DNA from 3 places in the Anaerobacillus alkaliphilus genome. Region 1 is predicted to be linked to each of the others. Evidence: riboswitches for the same ligand, from Rfam matches in the RefSeq annotation. Region 1 holds a riboswitch; each other region holds the start of a gene.

Region 1 (4,293 bases):
CTTGCCAATGACGAACTAGGTCCTCATAATAGTGTCCCGTCGTTTCAATACCAATAACTATGGACTGTTTCCCAGTCTCTTGACTTACCTTTTCAATTTGACTGATGAGTTGATTATGACCAGTTAAAGAAGCATCAAACTCGAAGGGTTTCTTTAGGATCTCCCCATAAAAAGTACAAATCATAGCTTTATGCGTATATTTAGCAGCATCTACCGCTACTATTAAAATATTTTCCAAGCCAGCTGTTTGAAGAAACTTAGCCCATCGACTTCCCTTTTTTCCTTGAATATGGTTCAATAATGTGTATACCATCGTTTCATCTCCTTGTGGTGAGGGGTTTTGGAAGTTCTGTGATAGGTCCTTCCATTGTACATGAAAACGATGGTATTTTTTATTTAGCCCAACTATTTATTATACTAGGCACCAGATTTACCAGATCTATATCTCATTTTTAACATTTAGAATTTTCATAGCTTTTTCTCGATGATCTAATAAATCTAACCACCATGCACGAAACAATGCATGCTTTAAATTTTTTCTTGTTATATAACTCATAGGTTTATCCTGCTTTAAGTAAGTTCGAAGAACACGAGAATGGGGACAAATTGCCAGTGCAATTTCAATTAAAACCTCGTCTGGTTGACCTTCAAGGAGCGAACCAAACGATTTCTTAGGCTTACCATTTAAAAATTCTCGGATAGCTTTTGCTATTCGTAACTCAGCTATATTTCGAATTTGCGCAGCACGAGAACTGGAAATTCCAAATTGTTCTCCCATTTGATCAAGTGTTAACTTCTCACCTTTCAATCTATACTGAAAATCTAGTATCGTTTTTTCTCGTTCATTTAAACAGTCTCTATAATGAAGATAAACCTGAATAAACCTCTTGTATTCTTCTGAAGTTGGTTCCTTAAGAAAAGGGTAGTAAGGCTTTAATTTACCAATCTTAGGTTTATAAGATGGACCATAAATTGAACCTATCATATCTAAATAAAAAAGCATATCTTCTTTGGTAATCTCTATTTCCCCCATAAAAATACCACCTCTGCTTAAAAAGTATATTACGATATGCATAAATATTTTAGCATAGTTTATTTAATCTTCAGCCAACTTTCAAATCCCGCTGCCTTCACTTTCTTAAATACTATCGACTTATAGGAGAAGGCCCACCTGCATCACGTAAAATACAAAATGGCTTGAATATAATGCTTAAAGAGGAAGTTTCCTGCTTTACCTTCATTCTAAGCAAATCAGTAACTTCCCAAAATTTCATTCTCTATAACTGAGCATGTTCTCTTTTAACTTTTTATTCCGCTCATCCTCTTTCAACTTCGAGTTCCAGTATTCAACAAATGCTGTATAACCCTGCTTTTTCATAAAATAAGGCAAGAGTTGCTCACCACGGAGTTTGTATGACTGAATATTTGTCACACCATCCCGATAAGCCTTCTCCATTCGATGGTTGCCATCGATAATATTAAACTCGCCTGGCTGGACCTCCGCCTGAATGACCGGTTTATTTACATCAACTGTCGGCAAGTGTTCTTCATTTACAGATGCATGGTAATGAGTCTCGAACCAACTACCCACATCAATTGTTTCCTTCTCAACTTTTAGTGTTCCATCGTGAATATGTTCAGTTATCCTCGATATATTAAAATTAAAAATGCCGTTCGGAAAAAATTCATCACCTTCATAAGAAGGAAGCGGAGTATATTCTTCGTTTAATTTGATCTGTCTCTTATGTCTCATCTGAACCTTCCTTTTACTGAATTTTACTATAATATAAGAAACTTTCTCACACAGTTAAATCGGGTGTAGCGCATTTTTAAGTTTACTATAAAACGTAAATCATTTTTATATAAAGACAAATTTGTTAAGTTACCAGCGTATGCTACATAAAGGGAATTTTGGTCTTTGTTTCGTTACAGGTTAGTTTTCTGAACCACTACCTTATATGGCACAAATCAAATGAATGTAGGTCTACCTAACCACAAAAGTCGATATTGCATATAGGTAATTTTGCTTATATAATCAATTTAAGTAGTTATTCTCCAATAAGTAACATACATACAAAAATTGAAAAAGGCAAACCCATTGAAAAGTGGCGACGCAAAACTAAAGGGGCTAAGATCTGTTGATTAAGCCAGCCAGTTACCGATTATTTGATAGTTTTCTTGACTAATCGACTATTCGGTTAGTCTTTTTGCTTTTGGTAGAATTTCTATCCCGAACTATACTTATTTAAAAAAATCTAGGTTTTTTATATTAAATATTAACCTTTTAAACAATTACACTTGAAACAAGATTTTGTAAGTTTCCCCTTTTAAAATATATAAAGCTAATCCATAAGGAGTGATTGTTATGCCAGCTATTGCTAGTGTTGAAGAACTAAATCAGGCACACCTCCGGTTAAAAGGTATCCGAAATGAAAACCCTGACTTCTATGAAAAGCTACAGGACCTTTTTCATCGTGCAAACCATTTAAATATCAGACCTGGCTACATCTGTAGAACTATTACTGAAGATGATGTTGAGAAGTATCTACCAAACCATTTAACCAAACCAAAAATCCAGAGTTTTAACTTCCTTATATATCAGTTAAAACATCAATTTCGATTAGAATACAAAATGTTTTATGATTTTCTCATCGAACACCGATATGTTGGCTACGAGAATATTAGAAAATTACTTTTCGGAGTACCTCCGGAGTTAGTTAAAGACGGGTATTACCTATAATTTGATTACAATAGAAATAACCGCTAATCCATTAATCGTGGGAGCGGTTATTTCTATTTTGCTCAAGTTCTTGCCTTCTCTTTATCGACAAATTTCGGGTAGTGACAGGCACCTCCCTCCGCTCAAAGGGAATATTTGCTACTAAATTTACTGTACGAACATAGGTTGAACCGTCCCAATTCTATTACCCTAATAAAATATAATTATGATTACTCTGAGTGGAATAGAGTATCATCGATTTGGTAACATTGGGTATTTTGGGGTCCATATCGAATTGAAAATTTCTTTAATTTTGAAGAAAGTGATGGAGTCTGGAACAGTGTAACAAAAACAAACGGAAGAAGCTATTTTGGCTTACGTTAATAGATTGCGAGATATAGTCTGCTAACAACAGATTGGTGTTGACAGGAAATAATTTCTAGTAATAAGATTAATATGGTCTTTTATTAGATTAAAGAGATCAGGTAAATAAATATGAGCTTTGAGGAGAATTGCATGAGAAAGTATTTATATGGATTTTTAATAACTGTGATAATTTGTGGAGGTCTGGCTTTTCTAAGCCTAACCAACAATGAAGAAAAAGTAGCAACTGCTGCTACAATAATGGAAAGTAATCAGGTAGCTATATACAATGATTTACAGTCTGTTCGCTGGGCAGAGTCAAGTATTGTATCTTTAACGGAAAGAGGAACTATATCAGGAATTGGGGCGGGAGCATTTGGACCTACCCAAAAAATTACTAGAGCACAAGCTGCAACGTTATTAGTTAGAGAATTATATCCTCATTTATTAAATAACTCATCTGTAAAATATACGAGTGAGTTTAAGGATATCGGAAACAACCATTACTTTATTCGAGAAATATCTATCGCTAATGAAAAAGGTCTAATGTCAGGATATTCTGACGGGACATTCAGACCAAATCAGCCTATTAGTCGCACAGAAACTGCGGTAATTCTTGCTAGACCCTATATTAAACTTTCTGGAAGGAAAGAGGTTACATTTAAAGATTTACATGAAGCAAACTGGGCAAAAGGAAGTATTCGTCAATTAGCTTCTAATAACTTAATAGCTGGTTACTCTCCTGAAAGATTTGGGCCTAATCAAGCCGTTACAAGAGCGGAATTTGCTGTGTTTTTAAAGAGGGTTATAGATTTTAGTCCAATGCAATTTAACGGCGTTTTGTCAGGAACTGTACCTTATTCAGGAAACGTAGTTCATGTAACAACAGAAGAGGGCATCATTCCTGTAGAATTAGCTGGGTTTGAATACGCAAGTGTTGCTGATATGGAAGCCGGAATGACTGATATATTCGACAACTATATCCGAGAAAATTTCAAAAACAAAGCAGTAAGGGTCGAAATTGAGCCTTCTAAAAATGATTATAAATTGCATTATACGATTGGCTACATTTGGGTTAAAGAAGGCAACGAGGAAATCCTTTTAAATTTAGCTTTACTAAAAGCTGAAATTCCGACTCGGAGATCAAGGGAATTTTCATCAAGGTATAAATACTATGATTTAGTGACAAATTATAGGTAAAACAATTCGTA
Region 2 (4,293 bases), on a different contig from region 1:
TCGATTCCTGCGAATATCAGTCTTTTTCATATCTCCTTACATGGATATCTCTATCAAATGATGAGAGAAATTAATGAGGGACAGGATCAAGGTCTTATGTTTGAAGAACTTTCGGTCCTTGTAGATATGCTTCAGGCTTATGAAGATGCGCAAGGTTTTACCTATGCCGATAGCACGCAAGAAATCAGCGAGAAATTAGTGAAGGCCGACGAGGAAGTTTTAACTTCATTTATCTTTAGTGAGAGGAATCCAATTTTTCATAGCAAGAGGGGTGGGTACTAATGTTTACATCAATTGACTATTTAAAATTGGGCAATGAGCGGCAACGAAGAGCGTACGATGCGATCCAAAAGGTAGGGATCATGGATAATCTCGCTATTTACACCCCGATCCTATGTGGAACTTTACCGATTGGAATTGATGTAGATGGTTCTGATCTAGACATCATTATGGAAGTTCATAATTTCAGTAGATTTAGAGAGCAAGTGAAAGATTTATACAGTCACCTCGATAATTATCGACTAAAGGAAGTAATAATTAGAGATGTACCCGTCGTAAAAGCCAATTTTTTATTTGAGGGATATGAGTTTGAATTGTTTGGTCAACCGCAGCCTGTTTTCGAACAAAACGCTTACCTTCATATGATAATTGAAGACCAACTAATAAAATGCATCCCTACCTTGAGAGATCAAGTTATCAGCTTGAAACAGCGGGGATATAAAACTGAGCCAGCTTTTTGTAAAGTATTAGGTTTAGATGAAAGTGATCCTTATCTATCTCTGATCAATTACGGTAGGAATATCTGTTTGATTTAAAAGGTAACTATTCCCAGTCGGCAATAAAGTCTATTTTACAAGTATTGTTAATGATAAAATACTTGTAAGCATGGGAGGGTTACAGATGAAAAAATACATACTAGTGCTAATAATGGTCGTAGTTTCTATTATTGGACAAGGAGCAGAAGTCTCAGCAAATGATCAAACGCTGTCTTTTCCAGATCCTAACTTAGAAAGAGCTATTAGGATTCAACTAAAAATGCCGGAAGGACCGATTACTAAGGAGGACGTAGAGAAAGTTACTGAACTAAACATTGAAGGTAGCACCGATACGCTAGAAGGAATTCAGCATTTACAAAATGTAAAGACATTAATCATAAACCATTCGATCTCTCAAGAGGATCTTAAATTAGTGGTTGGTTTAAAAAAGATAAACCATCTATCTATAGATACTAGAAGGATCAGTGATTTGCAGCTCTTACATGAGCTTCCGAAACTACAAAAACTGTCAATTTATGGATCTGAGGTACGTGACTTAGCACCAGTTCTAAATCTATCGGGAATAGAGTCATTAACGTTAGCAGCCATTCCTTTAAGTGACTTAGGTTTTCTAGTACAGATGGATTTGAGGGAATTAGTTTTAGTTGGAAACGGGCTAGAAGATCTAAAGGGTATTGAACAATTAGCCTCATTAGAAGGAGTTTCAATATGGCATAACCCAATAAAGGATTTTACTCCGTTAGAAGAGCTTCCAAATTTACAACAATTGTTACTGTATGATTACGAATTAAGAGGTAATCTTGATTTAAACCAAATTAGTAAACTAACAACATTAAGAAGTCTTAGTTTGGTTTTCATGGGCATTAAAGATATACGTCCACTTGCTTCTCTTGTTCATTTAGAAGAGTTAGATGTGAGTCAAAATAGTATAAGAAACTTATCACCGTTAGCGTCATTGACAAACCTTAAAAATCTAAATCTATCAAGTAACTTTATTCAGGATATCAACGATTTGCGATTGTTAAGAGAACTCACGGTTCTTGATATATCGTCGAATTCAATTTCGAACATCACTGTTTTGAAGGAACTTCAAGAATTACAATACTTGAAGTTTAGTTACAATCGCGTAGAGAGTATTGATCCATTAAAATATCTATTAAACTTGGAAACTATTTATGCAGACAGTAATAATATTCGTATTCTGACGCCATTAAATACGCTTCCAAGCCTGAAAACTGTATTTATCTTTAATAATCCTCTCTCTGGTAAAGAAACCGTAGAGATGATTAAGCGTCTACAGCAAAATGGTGTTGCTTTTTGGCATTCCAAAATTTATCTTCAAACGGAAATGATGTTTTGGCTTAATCAACCCAGTTGGTTACTAAACGGGAAAAATGCTGTTTTAGATCATCCACCATATCTAAAAAATAACCGTACGCTTGTCCCGATTAGGGTAATTAGTGAAGCTTTTGGAGCACATGTTCATTGGGATCCAAATGCAAAAACAGTGACGATAAAAAATGGTGGTAACACGATCGTATTAACTGTTAATGACCAACACGTACTGGTCAACGGTCAAAAGAGGTTAATCGATGTTGCACCAGAAATTAATAATGGTCGGACTTTTGTTCCAATTCGTTTTGTTTCCGAACAGTTCGGTGCCAAGGTCAACTATCAAGCCTCATCTCGAAGTATTATCATTGAAAAATAACTACTTCCGAATTTATTAATTTGAACTTGTACGAGAGGCTAGATTAATATAAAATATTGGTAATATTAAGATATTCATGGTAAAGTATTGGTAGGTCTATTTTACTAAATTTCTAATTAAATAAGAAACGTTCGGGCAAACCAACAGAAATGTTGGGACGCAAAACTATAGGGGCTACAACATTATGTTACGCCAGCCAGGTGCCGTTTTAGGAAAAACATCCTGACGGGTGTTTTTTTTGTTTTTAACGACATTCAATTTATTGATGCTTGAGTTAAACTTTGATCTTATTAATAGATGAAAGGAATTGTACGTAAATGAAAACACTCGATAAACAGGTACTAAATTCGCAGAATAACATATTAAAACAAATTGCAACGGGTAACGAATTAACAGTAATCCTAAAGAGTCTTGCTTTAGAAATAGAAACATTGATCACCGGTACTATTTGTTCAATCCTTCTTTACAACGAGCAAAATCAAACGTTGGAAAAAGGTGTTGGACCAAGCTTAGCTGATGCATATAATCAAGCGTTAGCTGGTACAAAGATTGGACCAGGAGTCGGATCATGTGGAACAGCTGCGTTTTTCATGGAAACAGTGATTGTTAAGGACATTGAAACCGATGACCGGTGGAAAAACTACAAATCGCTTGCGCTTTCCTATGGGTTAAAGGCTTGCTGGTCAAAACCGATCATTTCCTCTGAAGAAACCGTTCTGGGAACTTTTGCTCTCTATTACCGTGAAACCCGTGAACCGCTGAAAGACGAATTAGAACTATTAGAAGTGTTTGCTCACTTAGCTTCTATTGCTATTGAACAACGAAATACAGATAAGAAACTCTATGAAAGCGAAAAGAAATACCGACTGTTAGCTGAAAATGTATCAGACTTCGTGGGGATTATTGATCAGAAGGGCATTTTTGAGTATGCCTCATCTTCACATGAGAAGTATTTAGGATATACGTTGCGAGAGCTGATAGGCAAATCGATATTGGACTTTGTTCATCCCGATGATCTTCGTATTGTGAAAAGAAATTTGAAAAAGGTTCTTGAAAATCTTCAAGTAATAACCATTACTTCTCGCTTTTTACATAAACACGGCCACTGGGTGTATCTTCAAGGAAACTGTAACCCGATCATTGAAGAAGATAAGGTATGTCGTTTTGTTTATATGGCACGCGACATAACCGCACAGAAAACTGCCGAACAAGAACTTAACAAAGTACTAGTAGAGTTGGAGTCAACCCGACAAAAGTTTCATTCGTTATACCAAAATTCTTTAGATGCAATCTTTGAACTAGATCACAACGGTAAGCTTTTTAGTGTAAATCCAGCAGCGGAAACATTAACAGGGTATAGCAAAGAGGAGCTCTTAAGAATTAATAGTACAACGTTCATTGATGCCAATTCTTATCAAGAACTAGATCAAATTTTTACAGCAGTGAAACAAGGGAATGGACAACGAGTTGAAGGTGTGATTAATCATAAAGGTGGACATCAAGTGATCGTTGATATCAATATCGTTCCGATCTTTAAACACAATACTTCCGTTAGTGTGATGGCTTTCGTTAAAGATATTACAGACAAGAGAAAAGCTGAGAATGAAATCAAAGAGTTAGCCTATAAAGATCAATTAACAGGACTACCAAATCGTTATTTGTTCAGTTTGAAGCTTGAAGAGGCGATAAAAAGAGCGAGCGAGACGAAGTCGACATTAGGAGTCTTGTTTATTGATTTTGATAATTTCAAAACGATTAACGATACCCTAGGCCATCATGTTGGTGATTTATTGCTTCAAAGAGTTG
Region 3 (4,293 bases), on a different contig from region 1:
CAGCAACTGAAATTTTAATCAATAACTCGGCGATTGCCAATTTAATCCGAAATGAAAAGATCCATCAAATCCATAATATTATGCAAACAAGTAAAGCAAACGGGATGCATACATTAGAAATGTCGATCAAGAGCTTAATACAGCAAGAGTTGATCTCAAAAGAAGTTGCAGCTCCTTACCTAGTAGAAAGGGAGCAGTAAGATGGCACAATTTCAATTTGAAGGTCGTACTCGTTCTGGAAAAAAGCAAACAGGAATGATTAATGGCAACACGAAGCGAGATGTAATAGCAAAATTACGAGAACGTGGTGTTGCAGTCACTCAAATTTCGGAAGTAAAGGAATCGGTCTTCCGGAAAGATATAGTCATCGGAAACCCTGTTAAATACCAAGATTTTGTCATTTATTTGCGACAGTTTTCAACCCTGTTAAAAGCAGGTGTCACCTTAGTTGATGCAACGAATATTTTGTCTAAGCAAACGGAGAGTAAATACCTAAGGAAAGCACTTGCAGAAGTTGAGGAAGATATTCGCGCTGGAAATCCATTTTCAGATAGTGCGGCAAAGCATAAAAAGATCTTTCCGCCGATGTTTATTAATATGATGCGCGCTGGAGAAGCAAGTGGAACGATTGATGAAGCATTAGAACGTCTTGCTGATCACTTTGAAAAGCAGTACCAAACAAGGCAAAAGGTATTCTCTGCGATGGCATATCCGACAGTTATTGGGTTCATAGCGATATTTGTTGTGATCTTTCTCTTAACAACGGTTGTACCAACGTTCGCTAATATGTTGCTTAGCTTTGGTGGTGAATTACCTGCAATTACTGTATTTGTCTTAAGTGCAAGTGAGTTTGTTCAATCGTCTTGGTGGCTGTTTATTATCCTAGCAATCGGGCTCTATGTAGCCTTCCTAGTAGTCAAAAGCAAACCAACTAGTAAATACTATTTAGATTTTGCAATTCTTAGACTGCCAATCTTCGGAAAAATGCTACAAAAGGCAGCACTGGCCCGAATGGCACGAACATTAAGTTCATTATTTTCAAGTTCTGTACCAATTTTACAAGCAATTGCGATTGTCGAGAAAGTCGTCGAAAATGAAGTGATTGCAAGAACATTGCAAAAATCACGAAGATCATTAGAGGCCGGTTTGCCATTAACTGAGCCGATGCGAGATCATTGGGTGTTTCCACCTTTAGTTGTTCAGATGATTGCGATTGGCGAAGAAACAGGTTCTCTAGATCAAATGTTATCAAAAGTCGCCGATTTTTATGAAACAGAAGTAGAAAATGCCACTGATCGGTTAAAGTCTTTAATCGAGCCATTAATGATTGTGTTCTTAGCGGCCATCGTTGGTACAATCGTTATTGCGATCATGGTACCGATGTTTCAAATCTATTCCGAAATTTAGTGAAAATAGTAGAAAAATAGTACAATGTATCTAATTTTTGTAGTACAATAGACTTGGAAGTGAAGAAAGATCATCTACAATATGGGCACTTTGATGATCTGGAGCTAGTAGTGCAACCGGCCAGTTTACAATTATTCATGAGCTAAAACCAGTTAAATAGAAGGACAAGCTATCATTTTACATCATAAGAAATATCCTCCTAATTAAAACTGCAGATAGGGATTGAGTAATCGTGAGTGGTTTTTTTATATTTACTAACAAACTTAAAAAGCGAGGGATTTAACATGTTAAAAAGATTAAAAGATCAACGTGGTTTAACATTAATTGAGTTACTAGTAGTAGTAGTTATTTTAGGAATTATCGCTGCAATTGCAGTACCAAGTGTTGGGGGATTGATTGATAATAGTAAGAAGGATGCGCATGTGGCAAATGCTACGCAAATGATAAGTGCTGCCAAGTTGGCGATGACATCAGAGAAAGCATTGCAAACTCAAGCAAATCATACAGATGGATTAAAAATATCTCTTAGATATCTTGTTAAGCAAGGTTACATTGAATTACCAAAAGATCCTGATAACGGAACGTATTCAATGATGGCAGATGCAACAGATGCTAAAACCTTATACGGAACAAGCGCAAATGACCGAGGAGCTTCTTACGTTGTGGTTACTAGAAATACTACTACTAATCAGTATGAATACACAGTTAGATTATTTAATGGTACTCGAGGAGTTAGAGATGGTGATAATCCAGTTGCAGAGGCTAGCTTAGATAGAACACAAGTAAAATAGTTAAATTTAAATAACTTAGATAGTTAAAAGGACTTGATCCCATGGAAATCATACTCCACATCTACCTTTTCCTCCTAGGTCTCATCCTAGGGTCATTTTACAACGTAGTTGGATTACGAATACCTAAAGGTCAGTCAATATTGAAACCGCCGTCTCATTGCCCTTCGTGCAATGAGCGGCTTCGTTTTATCGACCTTTTTCCAGTATTCTCATATCTAGCTTTTCGTGGCAAATGTCGTCATTGTAAAACGAGGATATCACCAATTTATCCTGTTTTTGAATTAACGACAGGTATATTGTTTGCAATCTCGCCAATCTTTGTTGGCTGGTCATTCGAATTACTTATCGCACTTTTACTTATTTCATTATTAATTATCATCTTTGTTTCTGATCTTCATTATATGATTATTCCAGACCGTGTCCTGTTATTTTTCCTGCCTTTATTCATTTTAGGCAGAGTACTTGGGCCAATGGATCCGTGGTGGAGTCCAATTGCCGGTGCTTTCGTTGGCTTTTTCCTTCTCTACGCCATCGCTGTTGTTTCGAAAGGTGGCATGGGCGGGGGAGATATCAAGTTGTTTGGAGTGCTTGGAATTGCTTTAGGTCTTCAAGCAACACTCTTGACCTTGTTTTTTGCAGCCTTTTTAGGTTCAATTGTTGGTTTAGTTGGTATCCTTTTGAAAAAAGTAAAAAGAGGGAAACCAATTCCTTTTGGTCCATTTATTGCTGTTGGGGCTCTTATAGCTTATTTTTTTGGACAGGAAGTTATTGGCTGGTATCTTACACTATTAACCTTTTCATAAAAAGCGATATAATATAGTAGACGTATATGTTTTAGGGGGAAGAATGAATGGCATTTCTTTTTGGTAAGAAACCACCAGTAAATATCATCATAAAGGATCATGTGATTCGTTACGTTGATAGTAAAGCGAACAATCTTCAGTCTATTAAGGAGTTTGGTGAAAGATACCTTCCTGCTGGGCTTATTCGTGATGGAAAGATTGTCAATAGAGACAGTTTAATCAATATCTTAGAGGAATGCGTTGAAAACTGGGGTCTCAAGAAACGCAACGTTAATTTTCTTGTACCTGATTCGACCGTTCTGTTTCGCAAGGTTTCTATCCCTAAAGACGTTGCTGATGATGAAATAAAAGGCTATCTATTTTTTGAAATTGGCACATCCATTCATTTGCCATTTGAGGATCCAATCTTTGACTATCACATACTTGGTGAAATAGAGGATAAAAAAGAGATATTACTTTTTGCTTCGCCCGAAAAAACGGTACTAGAATATGAGCAGTTGTTAGAGACAGTCCAGTTAAAACCAGTAGTTGCTGATTTATCTTCGTTGGCCTCTTATCGGCTGTATCATTATTTAGACCTATCTAAACCTAATGAACACCTTTTATTGCTGCAAGTTTCTATTAACTCTATTAATCTCAGCATTTTTCATCAGCATAAACCGGTGTTTATGAGGCATTTAAACATCGTTGATCTTGACAATTTGTGGTCAGAGAAATTAGACGATAATGGAGATCTAGCGATTTATTGTCAAAACGTCGAGAAGATGACTGGCAATTTGCAAGACAACTTCTTAGAGATAGAACGTGTCATCAACTTTTATAAATTTTCGATAAATCAAGGTAATGCTGAAGTAACGAAAATTTTAGTTACTGGTGATCACCCTTATTTAGATTATATTAAAGAGAAGCTAGCAGAAATGACCAGTATAAACATCATTTCTTTAACGGATGATGAGTTTAAATTAACAAAAGGTGAAAGCATTCCTTATCGTTACCATTTACCACTTGGCTTGCTTTTAAAAGAGGTGTAACGAATGCTTGTTGATATTAATCTACTTCCACAAAAACCAAAGCGAAGTTTAAAAGCAATCATTATTACAGCAACAATCTTAGCAACAGCCCTTGTTTTTTTCATTAGTGGGTATTTTATTTATGATAGTAAAAAAATGAGTCTCGCTACCATCCAAAATGAAACCGAAATGGTCATCAAGCTCCGGGAAATCGCCGAGCAAGCAAATCTAGAAGAAGCTCCAACAGATATACTAGTAGAATTACAAGACAAAATAGAGTGG

What was found. Region 1 has a riboswitch for cyclic di-GMP ahead of DS745_RS07380 (hypothetical protein). Riboswitches for the same ligand answer to the same signal wherever they lie in the genome.
Region 2: another riboswitch for cyclic di-GMP. It lies ahead of DS745_RS20515 (EAL domain-containing protein); the one in region 1 lies ahead of DS745_RS07380 (hypothetical protein).
Region 3: another riboswitch for cyclic di-GMP. It lies ahead of DS745_RS18895 (type II secretion system protein); the one in region 1 lies ahead of DS745_RS07380 (hypothetical protein).

What each region holds. Positions count from the first base shown of each region.
Region 1 covers NZ_QOUX01000026.1:77,403-81,695, forward strand. The annotation lists gene DS745_RS07365 (IS110 family RNA-guided transposase) at 1-313, opposite strand, end outside; gene DS745_RS07370 (sigma factor-like helix-turn-helix DNA-binding protein) at 440-1,033, opposite strand; gene DS745_RS07375 (hypothetical protein) at 1,271-1,753, opposite strand; cyclic di-GMP riboswitch class I at 2,079-2,163, shown strand; gene DS745_RS07380 (hypothetical protein) at 2,366-2,740, shown strand; gene DS745_RS07385 (S-layer homology domain-containing protein) at 3,236-4,282, shown strand.
Region 2 covers NZ_QOUX01000047.1:12,212-16,504, forward strand. The annotation lists gene DS745_RS20500 (hypothetical protein) at 1-282, shown strand, start outside; gene DS745_RS20505 (DUF4269 domain-containing protein) at 282-815, shown strand; gene DS745_RS20510 (stalk domain-containing protein) at 901-2,487, shown strand; cyclic di-GMP riboswitch class I at 2,612-2,695, shown strand; gene DS745_RS20515 (EAL domain-containing protein) at 2,805-4,293, shown strand, end outside.
Region 3 covers NZ_QOUX01000046.1:745,213-749,505, reverse strand. The annotation lists gene DS745_RS18905 (type IV pilus twitching motility protein PilT) at 1-200, shown strand, start outside; gene DS745_RS18900 (type II secretion system F family protein) at 202-1,407, shown strand; cyclic di-GMP riboswitch class II at 1,454-1,537, shown strand; gene DS745_RS18895 (type II secretion system protein) at 1,692-2,198, shown strand; gene DS745_RS18890 (prepilin peptidase) at 2,240-3,001, shown strand; gene pilM (type IV pilus biogenesis protein PilM) at 3,049-4,032, shown strand; gene DS745_RS18880 (hypothetical protein) at 4,036-4,293, shown strand, end outside.